Regions from separate parts of the Shewanella psychrotolerans genome, predicted to be linked through region 3. Evidence: predicted binding sites of a transcription regulator. Region 3 holds the regulator's gene; each other region holds the start of a gene.
What was found. Region 3 encodes LexA, which represses DNA repair genes until DNA is damaged. Its sites were predicted from a motif close to TACTGTATNNNNATACAGTA; they were not measured.

Region 1: the regulator LexA is predicted to act here: its motif matches at 2,369-2,388, upstream of recN (DNA repair protein RecN).
Region 2: the regulator LexA is predicted to act here: its motif matches at 4,127-4,146, upstream of K0I62_RS09710 (LexA family protein).

What each region holds. Positions count from the first base shown of each region.
Region 1 covers NZ_CP080419.1:1,168,174-1,176,220, reverse strand. The annotation lists gene barA (two-component sensor histidine kinase BarA) at 1-345, shown strand, start outside; gene K0I62_RS05220 (YjaG family protein) at 338-937, shown strand; gene K0I62_RS05215 (hypothetical protein) at 944-1,177, shown strand; gene K0I62_RS05210 (AEC family transporter) at 1,349-2,296, shown strand; gene recN (DNA repair protein RecN) at 2,409-4,070, shown strand; gene K0I62_RS05200 (hypothetical protein) at 4,328-5,461, shown strand; gene pyrB (aspartate carbamoyltransferase) at 5,850-6,779, shown strand; gene pyrI (aspartate carbamoyltransferase regulatory subunit) at 6,796-7,257, shown strand; gene K0I62_RS05185 (phosphatidylglycerophosphatase A family protein) at 7,394-7,888, opposite strand; gene thiL (thiamine-phosphate kinase) at 7,885-8,047, opposite strand, start outside.
Region 2 covers NZ_CP080419.1:2,190,510-2,198,556, forward strand. The annotation lists gene K0I62_RS09690 (hypothetical protein) at 1-858, opposite strand, end outside; gene K0I62_RS09695 (class I SAM-dependent methyltransferase) at 984-2,714, opposite strand; gene K0I62_RS09700 (hypothetical protein) at 2,775-3,026, opposite strand; gene K0I62_RS09705 (endonuclease/exonuclease/phosphatase family protein) at 3,096-3,866, opposite strand; gene K0I62_RS09710 (LexA family protein) at 4,157-4,564, shown strand; gene K0I62_RS09715 (Y-family DNA polymerase) at 4,570-5,823, shown strand; gene K0I62_RS09720 (hypothetical protein) at 6,016-6,873, opposite strand; gene K0I62_RS09725 (hypothetical protein) at 6,974-7,843, opposite strand; gene K0I62_RS09730 (hypothetical protein) at 7,979-8,047, opposite strand, start outside.
Region 3 covers NZ_CP080419.1:118,968-127,014, forward strand. The annotation lists gene K0I62_RS00535 (SURF1 family protein) at 1-128, opposite strand, end outside; gene K0I62_RS00540 (DUF2909 family protein) at 76-294, shown strand; gene K0I62_RS00545 (cytochrome c oxidase subunit 3) at 358-1,233, opposite strand; gene K0I62_RS00550 (cytochrome c oxidase assembly protein) at 1,230-1,799, opposite strand; gene ctaD (cytochrome c oxidase subunit I) at 1,801-3,393, opposite strand; gene coxB (cytochrome c oxidase subunit II) at 3,403-4,965, opposite strand; gene K0I62_RS00565 (cell division inhibitor SulA) at 5,360-5,869, opposite strand; gene lexA (transcriptional repressor LexA) at 5,866-6,483, opposite strand; gene yrfG (GMP/IMP nucleotidase) at 6,607-7,275, opposite strand; gene nudE (ADP compounds hydrolase NudE) at 7,374-7,919, shown strand; gene cysQ (3'(2'),5'-bisphosphate nucleotidase CysQ) at 7,971-8,047, shown strand, end outside.

The DNA.
Region 1 (8,047 bases), 1.0 Mb from region 3:
TTATGCCTAACCCAAGCGAATCAGAAAGCGGATCTTGCACTCGAGATGCTACAGATGCTTTTAGATTCGATGCCAGAGACACGAAATAATCTGTCTCAGGCGTTAGATATGCTAGACAACGAAGCTATGCTGACACATGTGCATAAACTGCATGGTGCCAGTTGTTACTGCGGCGTGCCGACTACCCAACGACTTTGCCGTGAAATTGAGCTATCTCTCAAGAAAAATGGCTGCGTCGAAGAGGTGGAACCTGAAATACTAGAGTTACTTGATGAGCTTTCTAAGGTAGAATCTGCCGCTAACCAAGTAATATCCCAGTTATCTATGGATGTGATCGATGAGTAATAAACCAGGGTTCTTCAAACGATTAAAAGCATTAGAACTTGAACAAAAGAAGTTGTTTGCTATCGCGCTTTGTCAACGCATGTACCCCAACTATCTACTGTTTAGCGAAGTGTGTGAGTTTGGAGATCCACAAGTACTCGATACCGTACTAAACTTGTTGTGGCAATCGATGTACGACAAAAAGTTAAAACTTAATATCGATATCTATTTAGAGCGCCTCGATCTCAATACCCCTGAACCAAGTGATTTTGATGCTTATGGCGTTTATCCTGCGATGGATGCGGCCGTAGCCCTCACCTCTTTGCTTAGCGCGCTACAGAGTAAAGTAGAAGACGACATTACCAATATCAGCAAGCTGTCATCAAGCACTGTGGCGAACTATATCGAAGCCACGGTAGAAGAAGAGATGGACGAGCAAGCACTTGACGATTTCATCTTTAACCACGAAGTGATGATCGAAGAGAAAGAGTTGCAATCTTCTCTACTGGAAATCATCGAAGATAATCCCAAATTGACCGCCGATTTCGTTAAATCGCTACGTAAAGAGATCATCGAATCTGGCGTATCTAATATCGGGATCACCGCTGCTTAATCGATAATGAGAAAACTCATATATCAAGGTCATGTGTTAACCAATCTTGATGGATTAACCGATTCTTGGGTATTGATCATAGGGGAGCAGAGACGTACAGACTCCCTATTTGAACTAAGACGCCAAATCCAGTTCTTTGAAGAGTTAGGCGTGCTACCGCAATCCAAGCTTGAATTAAACAGTGATGCGCAAACAAACGTTACAGAAAAACCGCGCCCTAAACTTCCCGGTAAAAAGTAAAAAACCAAAGACGCCAAGAATAAATTAACCAATAAGCACCGTTAATCCCCTTATTACTCATTAGTGATTAACGTGCATCATGTGACCTCTATTAGACTTTTGCGCAATAGCAGCAGCTTCACTAGTTATGCTAGTTTCGGTGGCCGTACAGTTTAAGGATAAATTTGTCGTATGTGGCCTATCCTAACCCCACTTTTTATCGTCTTTGGTATTATGTTAACTGGCTTTGTGATGCAAAAAAGTCGCATTCTCCCCATAGATACTGATAACGTGCTCAACCAATACGTCTACTACATAGCATTTCCTGCGATAATGCTTATTGTACTGGCCGAGACGCCTATAGAGCAGATCGCCAACTGGGGCTTCATCGCGGGCTATGGCGTTGCGATGGCAATCATTTATCTTTTAACCACCTTACTTTCTTTATGGCGCGACAAAAATAAGCGAGATATCGCCGCAATTCGCTCGCTTAACACCACCTTTGGCAATACCTCGTTTATCGGCATTCCTTTAATGATGATGCTCTATCCTGGCGATCAGCTGGCACTGGCCGCGGCAGCGATAGCCAGCCTGCTATCTGTAACCGTATTTGCCATAGTGTTAGCGCAACTCGCCCTATATCAAGGACAAACTCAAAGCGCATTAAAAACGGTCACCTTAGCCCTATTGCAAAATCCAATCATTATAGGAAGCTTAATCGGCGTTGGGATCTCTGCCTCACATATCGAACTATATCCGCCAATAAGCGGGATTATTCGCCAATTTGGTATGACCTCCAGCCCTTGTGCCCTATTTGCGATTGGCATGGTGCTGTGTAAGGCCAACCAACAACAGGGACGTAACGCTAACCATAAAAGCTCAACTGCCACAGAGTTGGCTATGCTTAACTTGTTCAAGTTATTGCTACAACCATTGGTGGTCTACTTACTATTCAGAGCATTTGGCGTCGGTAATGAGCTGTTAAAGATGGGGGTGATTCTAGCCGCCCTGCCAACGGCGGCAAGTGTTTACCTGCTGTCACACAGATACCAAGTCAATGCCACTGTTAGCGCACAAAATATCAGTTTAGGAATTGTGCTCAGCTTTGCCGTATTACCTTTGCTTGATCAGCTTTTATAGTTAGCATGAAAAAGTGTGCTAAAAATAAGTTTAAAAAGCACACAGGTATTTACTGTATAAAAAATCAGTATATACTGTGCATTAATACAGTACTTTGTAAAAGGATGTCATCATGCTTTGTCAGCTCAGCATCAATAACTTTGCCATTGTCCGCTTCTTAGAACTCGACTTTAAAACCGGCATGACCAGTATCACAGGTGAAACTGGCGCTGGTAAATCTATCGCGATAGATGCCTTAGGCTTATGCCTAGGTAATCGCGCCGATGCCAATACCGTCAGACCTGGTGCCACCAAAGCAGAGGTTAGCGCCCGTTTCTCTTTAGTCGATATTCCCCTAGCAAAACGCTGGCTTGAAGATAATGATCTCGAGCTTGACGACGAGTGTATTTTACGCAGAACCATTAGCAGCGATGGACGTTCACGTGCATACGTCAACGGAAACCCCGTCCCACTCAATCAGATGCGCGCCTTAGGCCAACTGCTTATCGGCATTCACGGACAACACGCTCACCACGCCATGCTTAAAAGTGAGCATCAACTCACACTGCTAGACAGCTATGCCAACCATAGGATGTTATTAGATAGCGTGAGTGCCAGCTATCAACGCTACAAGCTGATAGACAAAGAGCTAAAGCAGCTACAGCAATCACAACATGAACGCATTGCTCGCAAACAGTTACTGCAATATCAAGTAGAAGAGCTTAACGAGTTTGATTTAGGTGAAACTGAATTTGAAGAAATAGAAGCAGAGCACAAGAAACTCGCCAATGGCACAGCCTTAGTGCAAGCCTGTCAACACACGCTATTTCTATTGCAAGACAATGAACAAGGCGCTGTCGAATCGGTACTCAATATGGCAATTGATCACGCCCAAGAGTTAGAAGGCTATGATCCGGCGCTTAACAACATTGGCAATATGCTTAACGATGCGCTCATCCAAGTACAAGAAAGCAGTAGCGAGCTACAACGTTACCTCGATGGCTTAGAGCTCGACCCTGATCATTTTGCGTATCTAGAACAACGCTTATCTAAGATTATGCAATTGGCACGAAAACATCACGTAAGCGCCAAAGCGCTGTATCAGCATCACCAAGACTTAAGCCTAGAACTAAGCACACTAGATTCTGATGAAGAGAAGCTGCAAGAGATTGAGGAGCAGTTAGAAAGCTGCAAACAAGGGTTTATCGCCCATGCTAAAAAGCTCAGTCAAAGCCGTAGCCGTTACGCGAAAGAACTCGATAAACAGGTGACCCAGTCGATTCATGAACTCAGCATGCCTAAGGGGAAATTTGTTATCGATGTTCGCTTTAATGAAGAGATCATGTCACCCAATGGCTGTGACACAATCGAGTTTCAAGTCACAACCAATCCCGGACAACCGCTACAAGCTATCTCGAAAGTGGCCTCCGGTGGCGAGCTGTCGCGTATTGGCCTTGGCATTCAAGTGATCACCGCTAAGAAAGTAGCCACACCGACCCTAATATTCGATGAAGTTGATGTCGGAATCTCAGGACCAACAGCAGCGGTCGTCGGTAAAATGCTGCGCTCACTTGGCGAATCGACCCAAGTCCTATGTGTAACCCACTTACCGCAAGTTGCAGGCAATGGTCATCAACATATGTTTGTGAATAAACAGAGTAAAGCAGGCCAAACCGAAACCTCTATGGTGCCGCTGGATAAGAACCAACGTATCGAAGAGCTAGCCAGATTATTGGGCGGAGATACCATTACCAATAACACCCTCGCTAACGCAAAAGAGTTACTCCAAGGCTGATCTTCTGCCTGCCAATGACTCCCATAAAGCGAAGGAACTCCCTTCGCTTTTTCATATATTATTTTATGATTTTTAGGCGGGCTTATACCTGTCAGTATAACGATGTGCTCGCTCTGCTATTGAGAGGGAGCTTCCTCAATATGCAAGCTTGTTGTTGGCAATGATTAAAGACAGCTAAACCTAAGGGATGGTTCGCTAGCTAGTTTGCTGTTAGACTGATTAATCAATAATAAAATCAGCAGTTAAAGGCTCTATTCATGCATCATTTTTTCCATGCTCTAAAATGGATTTTAATCACACTACTGCTTATTCCGGTCAGTTTTTATCTCATCGTTGTTCTGATTAATATTAAAGATGAAGCGCCATCAGAGCAGGCAAAAACCTATCTTACCGAGATAGAGAACATCAATAGTAATCTGGCAAATAATCTCGAAAACAACGCCTACCTATTTGCATTAGGTTTTGATGTCGCTAAAGATCTCTCACCACTCGATATTGGCATTAAGCGCTTCGAACAAATACAAAGTCAGGGAAAAGCTAAAAAATATAAAGTGGCTGCTTTTAAAAAGCCTCAACTACCAATAGATGAATGTCTCAACAAAGATGATTTTGTCTCAGCTTGCAAAACGGCACTAAATAAAGATGGTCATATCCAGCTTGATGAATACCTATGGTTGCTCGAACGCTACCAGCAGTTACTCAATATTGGCACTTGGCAAGATGACACCAACTTCAGCACTTTTTCAGAATCGACGCCTTTTTCCAGCCTGTTAATCGCACAAAAGCTCTATCTACTTAATCTGTATGCGAATACAAACCATATAGAGACCTCGCTGATTATTGATGCCATCAATAGAGATATGCGCTTTTGGCAACAAATATCTGCTGATACTCATATTTTAATAACTAAAATGATCAGCAACAGCGCCATAGAAATGAACATGAAGTTGGGGGAGATCATTATCACTCAGCTATCTAAGCAAGAAGCGCGATCATCACTACCACAAAGCTGGCTAGAGGCGGTGTCGCCAAAAATACTCTCACTCAATAAGGTAAAAATCGGAGAATGGAGCTACTTTATAAAAATAACTCAAGCGACCCAAGTCATCGATGATTCCGCCGACATAGCAACCAAATTAGCAGAGTGGTTACTATTGCCATTAATGCAACATCAGGATACGGCCAATCGCTACGCAGCCATACTGGCTGGCACATCCCCGTTAAAAGAGTGCCCTAGAACGCTATCGTTAGATGTGATAAGCCAATACGTTTATAACCCCATGGGCAAATTTATACTCTGTTCAGGCATACCTTCATTTAAACGGTATCAAGAAAGCCTTGATAAGCTGGAATCTAAAAGAGCAAGTCTTGTAGAGAGATTGCAGCAATAACAACCGCCTTAGTTATAGCTGTTCATAATGGTACGGCTGCACCGTGGCTGACGAAATGACGAGATAATGCAAACGCTTGCGATCACAAGAAATGGGCGTATAATCCCACGGGATTTTTCAAAACAGAGAGAAAAAATGAACCAAGCAGTTAAGTACAACTTGACTCATTATCGTCGAGTATCGGCGTTGGTTTTACCTTTCTGTTTTTCGATTTCAAAAAAATGCCTCCTTGTTTAAGGGGGCTTTTTTTTATCTGCTTTTTACGTAAAAGCAGACTGTTTTAAACCGTTATCGACAGAGTATATTCATTGCACAACTTGAATATAAACCTAGCTGATAAGTTTAAAACCCTTTGTATCCGTTATCTATAATATAGGAAAGAGAAGCCATGGCGAACTCCTTGTTTCAAAAACACATCATATCCATTCCGGAATTAAGCCGAAGTGAACTTGAACTTATCGTTGAAACTGCCGGAAAACTTAAAGCAGAGCCAAATCCAGAACTATTAAAAAATAAAGTCGTGGCTTGCTGTTTCTTTGAACCATCAACACGTACTCGCCTCTCTTTCGAAACCGCAATACAACGCCTCGGCGGAACAGTGATTGGTTTTGATAACAGCGGCAACACATCATTAGCTAAAAAAGGCGAAACCCTAGTCGATTCAGTACAGGTGATATCCTCTTATGTCGACGCATTTATTATGCGTCACCCACAAGAGGGTGCAGCACGTCTAGCCTCAGAGTTTTCTCATGGTGTACCAATCATTAACGGCGGCGATGGGGCGAATCAGCACCCAAGCCAAACCTTACTAGATCTCTATACAATCTTTGAAACGCAAGGTCGCTTAGACAACCTGAACATCGCGTTCGTTGGCGATCTAAAGTATGGCCGCACAGTGCATTCATTGACCCAAGCGCTGTCAAAATTTAACAACATAAACTTCTTCTTTATCTCTCCTGAGATCCTAGCCATGCCAGATTACATCTGCGAAGAGTTAGACCAAGCAGGCATCAACTATAGTGTGCACGCCACCATGGAAGAGGTGATCCCTGAGCTAGATATTCTCTACATGACTCGCGTTCAGAAAGAGCGTTTAGACGAGTCTGAGTACGTACACATGAAGGCTGCATATATCTTAACCGCTGCCATGCTCACTGATGCGCAAGACAATCTAAAAGTACTGCATCCATTACCACGTATAGATGAAATTACCGTCGATGTAGATAAAACCAAACACGCTTACTATTTTCAGCAAGCACAAAATGGGGTTTACGCGCGTGAAGCACTACTGGCACTAGTACTAAACGAACAACTTTAAGCAGGAGATGATAGCTATGACGAAGGAAACCCAACAGGTTGAAGCGATAAAAAATGGTTCCGTTATCGACCATATTCCCGCCAATGTAGGAATAAAAGTGCTTAAGCTGTTCAAAATGCATAAAACCAATCAAAGAGTGACGATAGGCTTAAACCTGCCATCGTCGGCTTTGGGAGCCAAAGATCTCATTAAGATTGAAAATGTGTTTATCAATGCAGATCAAGCTAACCAACTGGCTTTATATGCACCAAATGCAACCGTAAACCAAATTGAAAATTATGAAGTGGTTAAAAAGCTGACATTGTCGCTACCAGACAGAATTAATACGATCTTCAAATGTCCTAATAGCAACTGCATCACTCATAATGAGCCTGTGGACAGCAGCTTTAAAGTCATCGCTAAAAAAGAAGAGATACAACTAAAGTGTAAATACTGCGAAAAGGTATTCTCACGAGAAATCGTCACTGAACGCAGATAACCTAAACTTAGGCTAAAAATAATCGAGATGAATTAACCCTTCGAATGGTTAATTCATCTCAAGTCTACGGTTGTTTTCATAATCGCGACATCAAGCCAACATACACAAATACGTGAGCTTCATTCAAAGCTGCAAACTAACCGACAAGGAACACGAGTCCTTGCAAGCACAAAAATGAGAACACGCCCGCAAGTACGTCATCGATCATGATGCCAAATCCACCATGTACCTTGGCATCGAGCCATTTGATTGGCCAGGGTTTAAGGATATCGAAAACACGAAACAGTAAGAAGCCCAGTAACAACCACCCCCAACCAGCTGGAGCGGCGATAAGCGTGATCAACATTCCGACGACTTCATCCCATACGATGGCACCATGATCATGCACGCCCATGTCTTTAGAGGCTTTATCACAAATATAAAAACCCGCGAGCATAAACGTCAGAGTAATACCGAGATACCAAGGTAACGAGAGATTGGCCATAAGCAGATACACAGGAATAGCGGCCAAGCTACCATAAGTGCCAGGTGCTTTAGCCAGCAATCCCGAGCCAAAACCTAAGGCTAAGAAGTGGACTGGATTGCTAAGAGAGAGTCGGCGCAATAGTGGATCGGTGGAACGAAAATTCATGATGTAAAATGCTCAAAGCCAAAATTAGGTGGATTATAAGGCTCACCATCTTTGTTTAGGCGTAGCTTATCGCCTGTTGAAATCTGACCAACTCGGGCAAATGAAACTCCGGCATGAGCCAGTGCAATCTCTAAGGCACCGCGCTGAGATTCAGGTACC
Region 2 (8,047 bases), 2.1 Mb from region 3:
GGTCTTTGCATCGCAGGCTTTACCTGATTCTGGTCGAAGAGCAACTCCGTGAAAATCCCCTAGTCGATAAAGTAGCTCCATCCAATATTCTATGCATGCAGAGCTGTAGCGTTCGAGCATCTCTTGATTAACTACTAACTGCTCCTTCACCCGACACTTTATCCATGGACATTCTGACTTAAACCTCCGATCAACTCGACCACTTCGATGTGCTAATAAATTTCTTACTTGCTGAAGCTCGAAAAGACTCTGAGTACAATCGGAAGACAATCCTCCACCCAATCCAAATGGGTCAAGAAGACTTTCGAATCGATTGACTCCCTTTTTCAAAGAACTTGCCATATCTTTCTCTAACAACTCTACTAGATAAGCAGCCTGTTCGCTCTTGGGGAGCTGCATGTACTCACCAAATCTGATTTTAAGCTTTTGAACAGAAGGTGCAGACAAGGCTGATTTACGGTGAAAAAGCCACAGTGCTACAAACTCTTTAATAAATTGCTCAAGCCAGCCCCAAAGAGAAACGACAGCAAAACCATGGAGTACAGGAAAGCCACTTTCAACTTCAGTCTGTGCAAGTAAAGCTTGCTTTTTGGCATTTTCAAGTTGTTTCTGCGTATAAGTTGCCTCTGTGTCACCGTTAACTTTGGCCAAAACCCCTACGATTTGTGGCATACCACGGAGAACAGATATTCCCTTTTCGCTTAAATGAACGATCTGTATCAAAGTTTGAATAGACTCTACAGAATCTTCGAAATGTTCTGTGACCCATTTAGGTAGTTTTTTTGATTTTTGTATATCTTTGTCGGCCAAGGTCGTCCCCTTTTTAATGCTTGCGGCAGCAAACTGAATCGCTACCATTACACTAGTCACTCTGTAGCACTACTAAAACTTGAACAATAGAAATGGACAAATAGGGCTGCTCAGCAGCCTTCGAAACTCTGAATGGGGCATTTAAGAGCTAAACACCCTAACCTATTTTACTTTTACGCATGCCATTCACTTAACAAGAATTTACCCTTAACACCTTTAACCTGGTAATTCATAGCTTCAAATACATCTTCAAAGCTATGAGTATCTATAGCTAGACCTGGCAGCGCCATAGTACTTTGAATCATGAATTTCTGTCTGTCACTTTCATTACTCCAGGCCTCTTGCCACCAATCCAGAACTCGATTTCTTGACTGCTGCAATTGTGCTGCACTAGGCACCCTATCTTTCTTTCGCAGATTTTCAGCTACCGATGACGGCAGCAAGTTCCACAAATTGTTATTTGGCCAGTGAGCAAATGGTATGCAGTGGTCTATGTGATAGTTTTTACGAATATCTTTACCACTCCATACGGACTCCAATCTGCTCTTCTGACGTATCAACTCTTCTGCGCGCTGTCGAACAACTCTGGTATCATGCCTAGCGTCTTCCCACTGCAGTGCTTGAGAGTACTGTTCAAGTGATACTTGCCTTGATTTGTTCAACTCGAAACTTTGCATCAGCCCTATCCACTGATTCACAATAAGCGGTTCTATCCAACTTCCAAACACCTTTAAACTTTGCCAAAACTGTTCATCGAGAATGAATTCACCGAAAGATTCGAGGTATTGCCTATCAATTATCACTCGATCGCTTTTCCGGACGGTTAGCTTATTGACCTGAAATAAATGGTTAGCTTTATCTTTGTGCCATAAATGCTTAACCGGCATATCGCGTATTGTTGCTGCGCAATCAGAGAGTGTTCCAGTTACTGCTCGGGCCTCTTGGCCGAGAAACAACGCGCCGATAGATAAGTCATTAGCATGGAGAAGGCTATTCAAAGAGTGCCAGTTATCTTTGATGAAACTCAGCCCTTTCGTTTTATTGCTGCTTTGTTGAATTCCGCTATGACTTTCATGGTAGTCATTATCATTGGCCTGTTTCAGCGGGTAACATAGAAGGCGGTGATACTGTTTAGTCCAGTAAAGCGAAACAAGCCCTAATGGAAGCGCCACTTTACCGTCAGTCTTATCTATAACGCATCCAGGATGCGCATCAGCTATTCGGACCAATGCCCGCAGGAGCGCGAGTTTGTAGGTTGCGACTTTACTGTCGTTAACCAAAATATGCCGAATTTTAAGAAGTGCTCCCGAACCATCGTCGGGCATATTAAGTACAACCGTTTCCCAGTTAACAGTATCCCGCTCCATATTATCGGGCGCGCTCTGTACATGAACCACTTGCAAGCCATGTATCTTGGCAAGTGTTTCTTGCTCACTGACGCTTACTGGATAGCTGACGCGGCCATCATCAAACCCACCATGGCGAAGTGTAATAATCAACTTTCCATTGGGTGTTAGAAGGTTACTTAGCTTTCGAAATGCTCGCTGACGATGGGACTCAGCCAAATGCATCCACACCGCGCTGACGAGAATAACGTCGAACTGAATACCCAATGAAAGAATATTCTTTAACTCCGGTAACTTATCATTCAGCCAGGTCACACTGTGTGATTGGGTATAGCGCTTCCCTTCTGCGCGCATTTCATCGTTAGGTTCAAGTGCATATACTTCGCAGCCTTGATGGGAAAACCACTTTGCATCGCGCCCGGTGCCAGCCCCGACATCAAGCACGCGCTGTTCGGCTTTTGGCCAAAAGTCTTGCCATGATTGATGCACATCTTCAAAGCGTTGTGCGTTGTATTGGGTACTGAGTGCTTTCACATGCTCAGTGTAAAAGTCTTTCATAAGCCATTACTTTCTTGGGGCATCACTGTCGCCAAATCTGTCTTGTTCATCTCTATCAATTCAATCATCATCGCCAGTTAGCACGACTTTAAAACGAACCGGATGATGGTCTGAATACCGAGCCCTGAATGCATTGTGGTTGTACGGCGATCCTGGGTATGGAGTCGTAAAATCCTCAAACCAGTCATCTTCCATCTCATCTATTAAGTCGATGACTTCAAACTGCCCGCCCAAAAACAAACTACTTGTATTTGAGGTCGGATAAATGACATTGTCATACGGCCGAGGACTATTAACGTTAGTGTTGGTCATGAGACAACTACCCCCTGCATTCAGTGCAGACAAGGCGTCGGGTAAAATCGTCGATATTTCATCGCAGTCTTAGAAGTTCATGTCGCCTAATACAAAGAAATCTCGTTCAACTGAATCGTTCTCTTCTATCCATTTGGCTACTTCCAATAGCTCACCTTTACGACGCGCCTCATCCTTCTTGCTCGTTCCTGGTTGTAGATGGACAGATATCAGGACAAAGTCATCCCCCGTCGCTTTTGCTTTAAACGTGCTAGCGTAAGGGACGCGCTCGTACTTATCGTTATTCGAGCGGTCGTCCGCCAAGAACCCATTAGGCAAGCTTGGTTCATATTGCACTTTGTCTGGTTTAAAAAACGTGACAAACCATTCAGTTGCAGCACTATTAAGGTGAATGGTGTCATTTGTGCCTGTGTCCTCTTCTGACAGAATGTAATCAAACCCATATGACGACATTGCTTCAAAAAATCGGCGAGCTTCAACATCAGGCTTGTATGGCGTGTTATCTGGAAAGGTACCATCGTAAGGCGGGGCAACAAGCTCTTGAATGACGACGATATCCTCATTCGCTAATAGTTGAGCTAACGCTTTATCATCGCGGTCTTTAAAGTTACCCAAAAATTGAATATTGAAAGACACAATCGAAAGGTAATTAGTTGCTTCTAAGCCATTAAGTGGGAGCAGACAGTCTTGGGTATGGCAATGATATGTACGGGTTGACCTGTCAAGGTGGCCACCATTTTCATCTTTTGCACCACTGTGACCAATGGCACTAGGCGTGAACACGGTAAAAGCCAAAGCTAATGCGATTCGGCGTATTAAGCCCGCGTACACCCTATTCATACAAACCTCCATGTTTATGACATTACAGCGATTGAAAGATCAACCCATGGTTTCATATCTCGCCGACACTTGATGTGCCTCTTTAGTACGCTAAATAAATTTGCTGTAAAAAGCTAGCAAAATCGGCACACTAGCGGACTTTGGTGTAGGGCTATTTGGTTGGTAAAAATCAAAACAGGTAGTGACCTTTCGTTGAATCGAGCTGTAGCATGTACAAGGAAAGCTTCCGAATATTGCCAAAAAATTAAATTCAGCTAAAATACTGTATAAATAAACAGTGTCAGTAAGAAATGAAAGTCATACCCATTTTAGCCAGTGCCGGGATAACCGGCTTTGAGTCCCCAGCAACGGACTATAAACAGTTGCCATTAAGCCTCGATGAGTTGCTTATTGAACACCCAAGCGCCACCTTTATCGGCCAGGCAAGTGGCGACTCAATGCAAGGCGTTGGCATCTTTGACCAGGATATCCTCATTGTGGATAGGCATGTAACCGTCAAAAACCAAGACATTATCGTTGCGAATTACAATGGCTGCTTCGTTTGCAAAATCATTGATACAGTCAACAGGCAGTTGATATCTGCGAACGACTTTCATATGAACACACCTATTTTTGAGCATGACTCTTTTACTATTGAGGGCGTGGTGATTCGTTCAATTCGCTGTCACAGGCAAAGCTCGATACTGAGCAGGAGTTAATAACCTTGTTCGCTTTGGTCGACGCTAATTCCTTTTACTGCAGCGCTGAACAGGTATTTCGTCCCGAATGGCGTGGAAAGGCAATAGTGGTGCTCAGTAATAACGATGGGTGTATTGTCGCGGCTAATCGGCAGGCTAAGGAAGCGGGGATAAGCAAGTTCGTCCCCTACTTTCAGGTAAAGTCATTATGTCAGCAGAAAGGCGTGATTGCTCTGTCATCCAACTATGAGCTATACGGCTCTCTTTCTGCCGCCATGATGGAAGTTATTGGTCGGTTTGCGCCTGAGCAACACATTTATAGTATTGATGAGTCATTTTTATCTTTCAGAAACCTTTACCCGGCTATCCCCTGTCTAATATCTCACGGTCATAAAATCCGCAGAGCCGTATGGAAAGAAGCAAGGTTGCCGGTGTGTGTAGGTATAGGAGAAACACTCACACTAGCCAAAGTAGCAAACCATGCGGCTAAACACCTACCAGGCTACGCCGGCGTTTGTGCTATCACCACAGATGAGGAGCGCAGTTATATTCTCGAGCAAATGGAGACTCAAGATGTATGGGGAGTGGGTAAGCGTATTGCGAAACGCCTGGCGGCTCTTCGTATCAATACTGCATTAGACTTGGCCCGGCTTGAACCGAGTATTGCACGCCAGCAATTTAGTATTGAGCTCGAGCGCACAGTAAGAGAACTCAATGGCATTCCATGCAAAGGATGGGATGCAGCAAGGGCTGATAAAAAGCAGATTTTTTCAACGAGGAGTATGGGTAACCGTATTTCCGATAAGGCATCCCTACTCCAAGCTATCACCAAGCATGTCGCTATCGCAGCAGCCAAAGCAAGGCAACAAGGTTCCCTTTGCAAAACGTTACTCGTCTTTGCGAGTAACTCACCGTTTGATGAGCGGCCGGCAGGATTTAAAATCACGCTCCCTCTCGAGTTACCAACGAATGATACATGCGAATTGATAGAAAAGGCAGTGCGTGACAGTAGTCTTAGATTTCAGCCAGGGGTACGTTACTACAAAGTTGGCGTAGGCCTGGTTGAGTTATGTAGCGAAAAGCACTTTCAACGAGATTTATTCAATCAACCTAAGAGTCCCGCGCTAATGGTGGCGCTTGATTGTATCAACGCGCGTTATGGAACTGACTCACTTTTTGTTGCTGGCCAAGGCGTAGCCCCGAAATGGCAAATGAAGCGAGACTTGCTAACACCGCAATATACGACACGGTGGTCACACATTCCAAAGATAAAGTGCTAAATAATAGATTGAATGCGCAACCTTTCGGTCTAGAAATAGCTATGCAGCTTTTACTTGCTAAATTCTAAAGCTTCACCGAATGAAGACCTGTGCGACGTAAGTTGTCGCGGCTTGCAAATATAATTCATGTGCATTAAATAACAGATTTTATGGTTGCATAAGTTTTATATTGGCGTTGAGTTCGCGACTATATCAAATGTCAATTTTAAATTCATTTTTAGGATATAGAATGTCATTAGCTGCCTTTTCAATTTCACTTTTACATTCAGATAGACCATCTTCAAGGATAGTTCGAATTGGCATCCACTTATAGGCATTAAATAGTATAAGTGGCCTCGTTACAGAAACAGCTTGGATGTAATAACTATCCTCATCATTTCTATTCTTTCCAAGAATATCTTCATTAACTCGTGAAACTAATGAATCATTAAATTGTAGAAGTTTACTACTCTTCGATAAAAAATATTCATCATACAAGTAGTATGCATAAACAGCGGTTGCTGATTGTCGTTTATATGGGTCACTCAAAGATTGTCCAAACTGATTTTTTATTGCAGATAATAATTCCGCTTGGGATAAGGCTCCCTTAAACACACGTTTAGACTTCATGTATACAACACGATCTTCTGAATTTAAAATCAACTCATGTACATATCTTTTTTTTGCAGGTATATTATTACGTGCATTGTTGAGTATAATACTCTTGATGGGGAACTTATTCTTGATCCAAGTGTTTATTTTAAAATTATATTCATGATTTCTGTTGAAAGCATAGTATTTTTCTCCCTTTGGGATGTGCTTGTAACATTCTTTTGCCATTAGGTTAATTATAGGGATGGAATACTTCTTTTCAATTTCGAAGTCTGCTATCTTAAAATCCCCGGATAAATACTGATTAACAGGTATTTTCATTCCTAGGTATACATCGCCAAACTCAATTTTATCATGCCCCCCAATTTTAAAGTATTTATTATCGGGCATTTTAGCTTCAGAAAATACAAATGGTGCCAAAAAAAGCTGAAGTAACAAAAAAAACTTAAAAAAATTCATTTTAACCTCTCCACATAAAATAATTTATATTTTTTTAAACAACCATGATTTACTAACGGTTCGTTCTTCTTCACCGAATCAAGCAACAAAGCCTAATAGACTACAAATTAAATGGTTTAGCATTTTTTATAGTATCTTCCTCTAGTTTATCTAGTCTGATTTTAAATTCAGTTACACATTTTCGCCTCAGGCTTCTCAGCTCATCAAAAAAAGGTTGGTAGTCCTTTATTGCCATAAATGCTACACCTTTATTGAACTCGGAGGATGCTGAAACAATTAATAGGTGGTTGCCTTTTAATGGGGTTATATTGTCATTATGTTCTATACTGGAGAAGTTATTTAGAAGTTGAAGCAAATCGTTCATGTTTGAATATAAGGCAGTTATCCAAATGTGATCCAACTTATCTTCACTAAAGTTGATATCAGTGAATATAATTGATTTAATCTCTTTTTTCTTTTTATAAATATACTTTGGATCACCAAAGCGATCAAATATTGCATCTATCACTACACCCTCTGCAACGTCACTATACTTTTTACGAACAGTAATAGCTGTTATACTATTATTTGAATTCAACAAAATATTGACATCGTTATAGGGTTCAAGCAGAGTAACAATCTTATAATTCAGTTTGTAGAAATCGCTTATACCTAGATTACTAGTAAAAGCTTCAGGGAATGTTTTTTTAAATTCATTTATCTGCTCTTGGTGAGGCTTGCGACAAAAATCTAAAGCATTACCGATATTTACATTCTCGTTTAATCCTGTTTGTATTATCTCACCATTGCTTAACACTATTTCTCTAGCTTTAATTTCAGCTATTTTATTCCCAAGGGAGATGCTCCCGATAGTAAAGGTTTCAGGTGAGTTACCAGTTATTTTACTAGTGTTGTTAGCGCTTGATTGGATAGAGAATGAAACTGCTAATATGATTCCGAAGACCTTAATAATCTTCCTAGAATAATTCATTTCATGACTCCTTGTCTTTTATGATGAAATTAGCATTCAGTTTATAATTAAAAAGGATAGTTCAGTAATAACCATTATGCAATGTTCATGCAATTTTTGATTAACTTAAAGAAGTGTATCAGTCCGCAAAAGTTATCAGCTATCATTTTTCATGTACTTCTGTAGTGTTTTCTGGTCAATCTGAAGGTTTTTACCGGCATTACT
Region 3 (8,047 bases):
AATATGCTAAACACCAGCACAGTAAGGCAGGCTACAAAAATGCTAGCCCAGGATATCAGCCGCTTAGGAGCCCCCATGACTGGAATAGTGTTGTTTAAGTTAGTGTTAGTGCTACTACTGCTTTTCATTATATTTAATCTTGGGAAAGCGCTCTTCATCTTGGTTAAGGGAGAGGACAAGGCCCCGATGAGTCGTTATTTGGGGCGACGAGTCCTGTTTTCTGTACTCGTTGTTCTATTGCTTTTGCTGGCTTTAGCACTTGGGACACTCACCCCAAATCCTAGGCCCTATTAGGGCGTGGTGAAAACACTTATATTAAAAGCGTAAAATATTAAAAGCGTAAATCAGCCTTAGGGGTTATAAGACGTAGACAAAAATAAACAGGCATAGCCACACTACATCCACGAAGTGCCAATACCAACTTCCCGCCTGAAAGGCAAAGTGTTTCTCTGAGGTAAAATGGCCTTTTAATACTCTAAGAAACAGGACAAAAAGAAATACCGTTCCCAGTGTGACGTGCATGCCATGAAAACCAGTTAACAAGAAAAAGGTATTGCCGTAAATGCCGGATGAGAGTGTTAATCCCATCTCTTGATAGGCGTGCATATACTCTTCGGCTTGTAAAATGAGGAATGCCAGTCCAAGCAATATAGTGACACCTAACCACAGTGTGAGGGCGGTCCGTTTGCTCTTTTCGAGGCTGACATGGGCAAAGTGGAGGGTGACAGATGAGGTAAGCAGAATCATTGTGTTATAAAGTGGCAGTCCGGTCCATCCCATGGCCTCTGTTTGAGTGCCATCTGGTGTGGTCACTAAAGGCCACATCGCTTCAAATGTTGGCCATAACACTTCATGGGTCATCGCATTATTTGATGCGCCACCGAGCCAAGGGACTGCGATGGTCCGAGCATAGAGTAGGGCACCAAAAAAAGCAGCGAAAAACATCACTTCAGAGAAGATAAACCAACTCATTCCTTGTCTAAAAGAGCGATCCATTTGTTTTGAATACAAACCTGACATGGATTCATGTATTACCGTTCGAAACCAGCCAAATATCATACTGATAATAACCACAATACCGGCCGTAAGAATATAGCCACCACTGGATTGCTGAGTATTGAGCTGTTGCACGTAACTACCCGCGCCGAATGCTATTAGGAATAAACCAATAGCGCCTATGATGGGCCAAGCGCTCTGTGCTGGCACATAATAGTGTTCATGTTTGGTTGTCATTTTGCTGCTCCTTGTTCAACAGCACCGACGTAACCATTATCGGTGATATTGTAGAGAGTATAGGAAAGTGTCAGTGTCGATATCGACTGTGGAAGATCGGGATCGATATAAAAAATCAAGGGTAATGCTGCATCTGCGTTGGCGGTTAATACCTGCTGGTTAAAGCAGAAACATTCCGTCTTATGGAAGTAGGCCGCTCCTTGTCCTGGTGATACGGAGGGAATGGCTTGTCCTACAGTTCGATTTAAGGACAGACTTTTGGCATTGAAGCTGGTGCGAATGAGTTCACCTGGATGAACTTGCATTCGCTTAACTTCAGGAACAAATTGCCAAGGCATGTCACTTTGTGTGTGGGCCATAAACTCTACGGTAACGATACGAGACGTATCGATAGCCATCGGGGTATAGGCCGTCGCAGTGGATTGAGTTTTGCCGTTAATACCCAACTGTTCGCAAAGTACGTCATACAGCGGCACCAACGCAAAACCAAAGCCGAACATACCAATAGAGCCCGCTATCAGCAGCATGATAAGTTTCTGGTTCGATCTCACCGGGTGCTGACTCATGTTACTTGATCTCTGGTGGGGTGGAGAATGAGTGGTAGGGCGCAGGGCTCGGTATTGTCCACTCTAATCCCTCTGCGCCATCCCAAGGTTTTGCAGGGGCTTTCTCTCCTCCCTTAATGCATTTAAGCACGACGGCGAGGAAAATAAGTTGCGATAAACCAAAGGCAAACCCACCAATAGAGACTATCTGGTTAACATCTGCAAACTGAATCGCGTAGTCTGGAATTCGTCGCGGCATACCCGCTAGGCCCAAGAAATGCATTGGGAAGAACAGCACATTGACCGAGATGGTTGAACACCAAAAATGAATTTTACCTAATCGCTCGTCATACATATTTCCTGTCCATTTCGGTAGCCAATAATAGGCCGCGGCCATAATCGAGAAAATGGCACCTGTTACTAATACATAATGGAAATGAGCCACCACAAAGTAGGTATCGTGATATTGGAAATCGACGGGAGTAATCGCCAGCATCAGACCTGAAAATCCACCAATGGTAAATAGTATGATAAACGCAATGGCAAACAGCATTGGGGTTTCAAAACTAATCGAGCCTCGCCACATGGTCGCGACCCAGTTAAAGACCTTTACCCCTGTTGGAACGGCAATCAACATAGTGCAGTACATGAAAAACAACTCGGCAAATACTGGCATTCCTGTAGTGAACATATGGTGGGCCCACACAAGGAATGACAGTATGGCAATACTGGCTGTCGCGTACACCATTGAAGAGTAGCCAAAAAGTCGTTTACGACTGAAAGCCGGGACAATCGCCGAGATAATACCAAAGGAGGGTAAGATCATGATGTACACTTCAGGGTGACCAAAGAACCAGAATATGTGTTGGAACATCACGGGATCGCCCCCACCTGCGGCATCGAAGAAGCTGGTGCCGAAGTACTTGTCCGTCAGCACCATAGTGACCACTCCTGCGAGCACAGGCATCACAGCTATTAACAAGAATGCAGTGATAAGCCATGTCCATACAAATAGAGGTAACTTCATCCATGTCATACCAGGTGCACGCATATTCACGATAGTGACGATCACGTTAATAGCACCCATTATCGAGCTGATCCCCATTATGTGCACCGAGAATACGAACAGCGCCGTGCTATCTGGACTATAGGTTGTAGAAAGTGGTGCATAGAAGGTCCAACCGAAATTGGGTCCACCACCTTCCATAAATAGCGAGCTTAATAGTATGGTAAAAGCGAAGGGTAAGATCCAAAAGCTCCAATTATTCATTCGTGGCAGTGCCATATCTGGAGCGCCTATCATCATAGGAATTAACCAGTTAGCAAGCCCAGTAAAAGCCGGCATTACTGCGCCAAACACCATAATTAGACCGTGAACAGTGGTCATCTGGTTGAAAAAGTTTGGCTCAACCAATTGTAATCCAGGCTGAAAAAGCTCTGCCCGTATCACCATGGCCATGGCACCACCGGTTAAAAACATAATGAAACTGAACCACAAATAAAGCGTGCCAATATCTTTGTGGTTTGTGGTTAAAACCCAGCGCATAAGGCCTTTGGGTGCACCATGATGATGATCATCATGAGCGGTTGGTATATCTTGTGTAATAGTGCTCATTTTAATCCCTTACTTTCCGTGACCATCAACATCGGTAGCTTGAACCGCATCACCCGAGTTATTACCCCATGCATTGCGCTCATACGTCACCACTGCAGCAAGTTGTTGTGGCGTAAGCTGCGAGCCAAACGCCTGCATAGCCGTGCCAGGCTTACCATTAATAACTATATCAAGGTGCCCAGAAACAGGGCCTTTGATGACAGGACTACCCACAAGTGAAGGGAAAGCGCCGGGTAGTCCAGTGCCAGTTGCCTGATGACAAGCAACGCAACTGCTGAGATAAACTTGCTCTCCCATGGACATAAGTTCTTCCATCGTTAAGTCATCTAAAACCGCAGCCTTTGAATCTTGTGGTGCTTCGGTTAAAGCCGCTACGTTTTCTGTCGTTGGTGAGTTTTCTGGTAAGTTGGTTGGCGTCTTTGGGGTGGCATCAGTCGTTGCAGCAGCGCTTGCCTCTTCGGAGCCACTGACATCTGCGGCCTGAATAATATCGCCAGAGTCGTTACCCCAAGCATTTCGCTCAAAGGTGACAACGGCAGCAATTTCAGTTGCCGTTAGCTGCTTAGCAAATGCCTGCATCGCAGTCCCCGTTTTACCATGCAACACTATGTCAATATGATCTGAGACAGGTCCTGTGATAATGGGACTGCCAATTAATGAGGGAAATACCCCAGGTAAACCCGCACCATTAGGTTGGTGGCAGGCTGCACAGCGTGCCATGTAAACTTGCTCGCCTTGAGCCATCAGCTCCTCCTTTGAGAGTGTCTGGCTCAGAGAGGCTTTTGCTTGAGCCTCTGCAATGCTGGCTTGCGCTTTTTGGTCTTGTATCCAGTTGTCAAAATCAGCTTCAGAAAGCACTTCGACGACGATAGGCATAAAGCCGTGGTCTTTACCGCAGAGCTCTGCACATTGACCTCGGTAGGTACCGGGTTTATCGATACGGGTCCAAGCCTCGTTAATAAACCCTGGGTTGGCATCTTTTTTCACGGCAAATGCAGGAACCCACCATGAATGGATCACATCCTCTGAAGTCATTAAGAAACGCACTTTTTTATTAATTGGTAGAACGAGCGGTTTATCTACTTCAAGCAGATAGTGCTCGCCTTTGGCTTCACTACCTTCTATCTGTGTTCTTGGCGTTGCAAGCAGGCTGTAGTACTCGATATCATAATCGAAATAGCTGTAATGCCATTTCCATTGGGAACCCGTGATCTTAATGGTCAAGTCTGCATCGCTGGGGTCTTCCATTGCTATCAGGGTTTGTGTTGCTGGAATAGCCATCATGATTAAAATAACGAAAGGAACGATGGTCCATGCAATTTCGACTTTAGTACTTTCATGGAAGTTGGCGGCAACGGCACCTTTAGAGCGTCGATGGTTGATGATCGAATAGATCATCACACCAAAGACCACAATGCCTATGGCACAACAGATGTAGAGAATGGTCATGTGGAGGCCAAACACTCTTCCACTTATCTCTGTAACCCCTTCTGTCATGTTGAGGGGCATATCGGCTGCGAGTATGGGGGGCGTAAACAGCAACGCCAGCAAATAATACAACACTTGCTTCACTAGACTTCTCCTCTGTCAATTGCGAAGGCAACTACAAAGAAGAGCCACACAGTATGTCTCGGCTCTATGCAAACTCTTCGGTTCCCAAAAAAGCAACGATGACTTCAAAGTGCGCTGGTGGTGTAAATGTTATTGCTGGTGGTGACCACGCTTGCACTTACGGCTGAATATATCAGGCTAATTTCAACGAATTGACACAAGAGAAGACTTCTCACGGGCTCAATTGCGTCGACAGCTAAATTGTTCGGATATAACAAATAATCGTTGATATCTACTATTAACTTAATCGGTGTTCAAATATTGATCAAGATCACTTTTATTTTATTTTTCTAAACAAAACAGCGACAAAAAAGCCCCTTGCGGGGCTTTTGTATGGAAAGGAGGAGTAAATCGATTAATGCAATGAACTAAATAAACAGGCTTGTTGTATGCCTAGATCGTCCTGCATACGGGCTGTTACAGGTAAGTGACTATTTGCATCTTCGATAACGACACCCAGTGCTCGAGTGTTTTTGGCGACGATTTGTAAGCGACGATTATCTCTTGCATCGAGCGATTGAGTCCAACTAATCACCGCACTGGATGTACCACTTGTGAGTGCTTTTTCCATCGCCCAAAGTGCTTCGACTTCATCTTTGGTATGCACGAGTAGAATACGATCCATACGAACCCCTGCATCTGCGAGCATCTGTTTATAGCCAATATTCGGTGGGCTGATTAGCACGACCCATTGTCCTTGTTGACTTAATCTAGCTAGCTGTGGTGTTAACGCTTGTAACTCTTGTCTGCCTTGAGTGCTGCTTGACACGGTGGAAATAGTATTTGGGTGGGATGGTTTTAGTTGCTTATTTATATCAACCCACAGACCAGGATGACGTGGCGCATTACCGATTAAATTGTTCATTGCCAGTCTCCGTTGCGAATAACGCCGACCGCTAAGCCTTCAATGCTTAGGCTTTGATTAGCGAGATCAACCACTATAGGTGAGTAATCTTCATTTTCGGCATGCAAATACACGGTGTTGCCTTTCTTTTCAAAACGCTTAACCGTGACATCATCTTCAACTCGAGCGACGACGACTTGTCCATTACGTGCTTGTTCAACTTTATGTACAGCAAGTAGATCGCCTTCTAAGATGCCAATATTCTTCATACTGTCCCCCCGCACTCGTAGCAGGAAGTCCGCACAGGGTCTAAACATATTTGGATCGACCTGATAGTGTTGCTCCACATGCTCTTGGGCTAGTATGGGTTCACCTGCGGCAACTTGACCGATTAGCGGTAAACCGAGTTCTTCAGGTTCATCTTCTTGGGGGAGCTTTATCCCTCGAGATGTTCCTGGCATGATCTCTATACAGCCTTTTTTCGCTAGTGCCTTTAAATGTTCTTCTGCAGCATTAGCGCTCTTAAAGCCTAATCTGTGGGCAATTTCAGCTCGAGTAGGTGGCATGCCTGTGTCGGCTATATTGCGCTTAATTAGCTCTAAAATTTCAGCTTGTCTGGGTGTTAGTGGTCTCATTATCTATCCTGTCTTTCCATACAGTAACTGTTAGTATATACAGTATTTATGGTAGTGCAAGTATTAACCAGCTTTTTGCCTAAAACCATTAGCTATCTCATTTTATTTAACTTGTTCCTATGCTTATCTGTTGGTTAAAAGGCTATTTAATAGATCGTGATAGTCTGCGATTGCTGGGAAGTCGTTAAATGACTTGAGTGGCTTTTGGCTATCGGGGTTTTTAATTCCAAGCAGATAACCAACACCTGCTTTTTGTGCGGCTTGTAAGATCGGCTCACTATCGTCAATGAATAAGCATCGGCTTGGGTCGAGTTGATATTGTGTGAAAAGCGTCTCCCAAAATTGGGGGGCTTCCTTAGGGTACCCCGTTGCATGGCTCGATAGCATATGGTCTAGCCCAGCAGCTAAATCAGTATGTTCAAGTTTTAGTGCGAGGCTGCTTGGATGGGCATTGGTCACCAGTATTCTTGATTTTCCTTGCTCTCCTAAGGCGGTTAGAAATGGCATACTATCTTGGCGCATTTGGATTCTGTCGACAATCGAGCGGTGCAAGGCGATGATATCAAGTTGGAGTTCACGCTCCCAGTAGTCGAGACAATACCACTCTAAGGTGCCAAAGACTTTGTCATAGGCGGCTTCTACTAGGGTTCTTGCGCGCTCGATTGGCAAGTTTTTTTGATGGCTAAGGGTTTGAGGCACTAGGCTGAGCCAAAAGTGATTATCAAAATGCAAATCCAGTAGTGTGCCATCCATATCGAGTAGCACTGTATCTATCTTATTCCATGGAAACATATTGTGGTTTGAAAAAATTCCATCGGTAGAGTTGTGGATTAATCACATCATAGTAAGATTGGACTGTGAAGCAAACGTCATTTTTATCAGGGACATTCATGTCGGACAAGAAGCCACAGATTTTACATGCAGAAGTTGTTGCCAAGAGCCGTCTGTTTCAGATTGAACAAGTGCACCTAAAGTTTTCTAATCAGGTTGAGCGCCAATATGAGCGTATGAAGGGCAACAATCGTGGTGCGGTTATGGTGGTTCCTGTGCTAGATGACCAATTGCTGCTGGGTCGAGAATATGCTGCGGGTACGCACTCTTACGAGCTGGGCTTCCCCAAAGGCTTAGTCGATCCTGGTGAAACGCCTGTTCAAGCGGCGAATCGTGAGCTTCAAGAAGAGATAGGTTACGGCGCCCATAAGCTTACTCACCTTATGGAGTTAAGTTTGGCCCCCGGCTATTTTTCTAGCAAGATGCAGATCTATCTTGCTGAAGACCTTTATGAGAGTCGGCTAGAAGGTGATGAGCCTGAGCCAATCGAGGTGGTTAGTTGGCCGTTAGCAAAGTGGTTTGATTTATTGTCGCAGGAAGATTTTTCTGAATCTAGAAGTGTAAGCGCCTTGTTTTTGGCCCAGAAACATCTAAAACTAAAGTAGTTAATGAGAATTATCATATATGCATTGCCAGTTTAGGCTGTTGGAGTTGTGATGAAGCCAGAAGATTATGTGGAACAGGTGATCGCCATTGCCGTGGAGGCTGGGCTAGCGATAAAAGATATTTATTT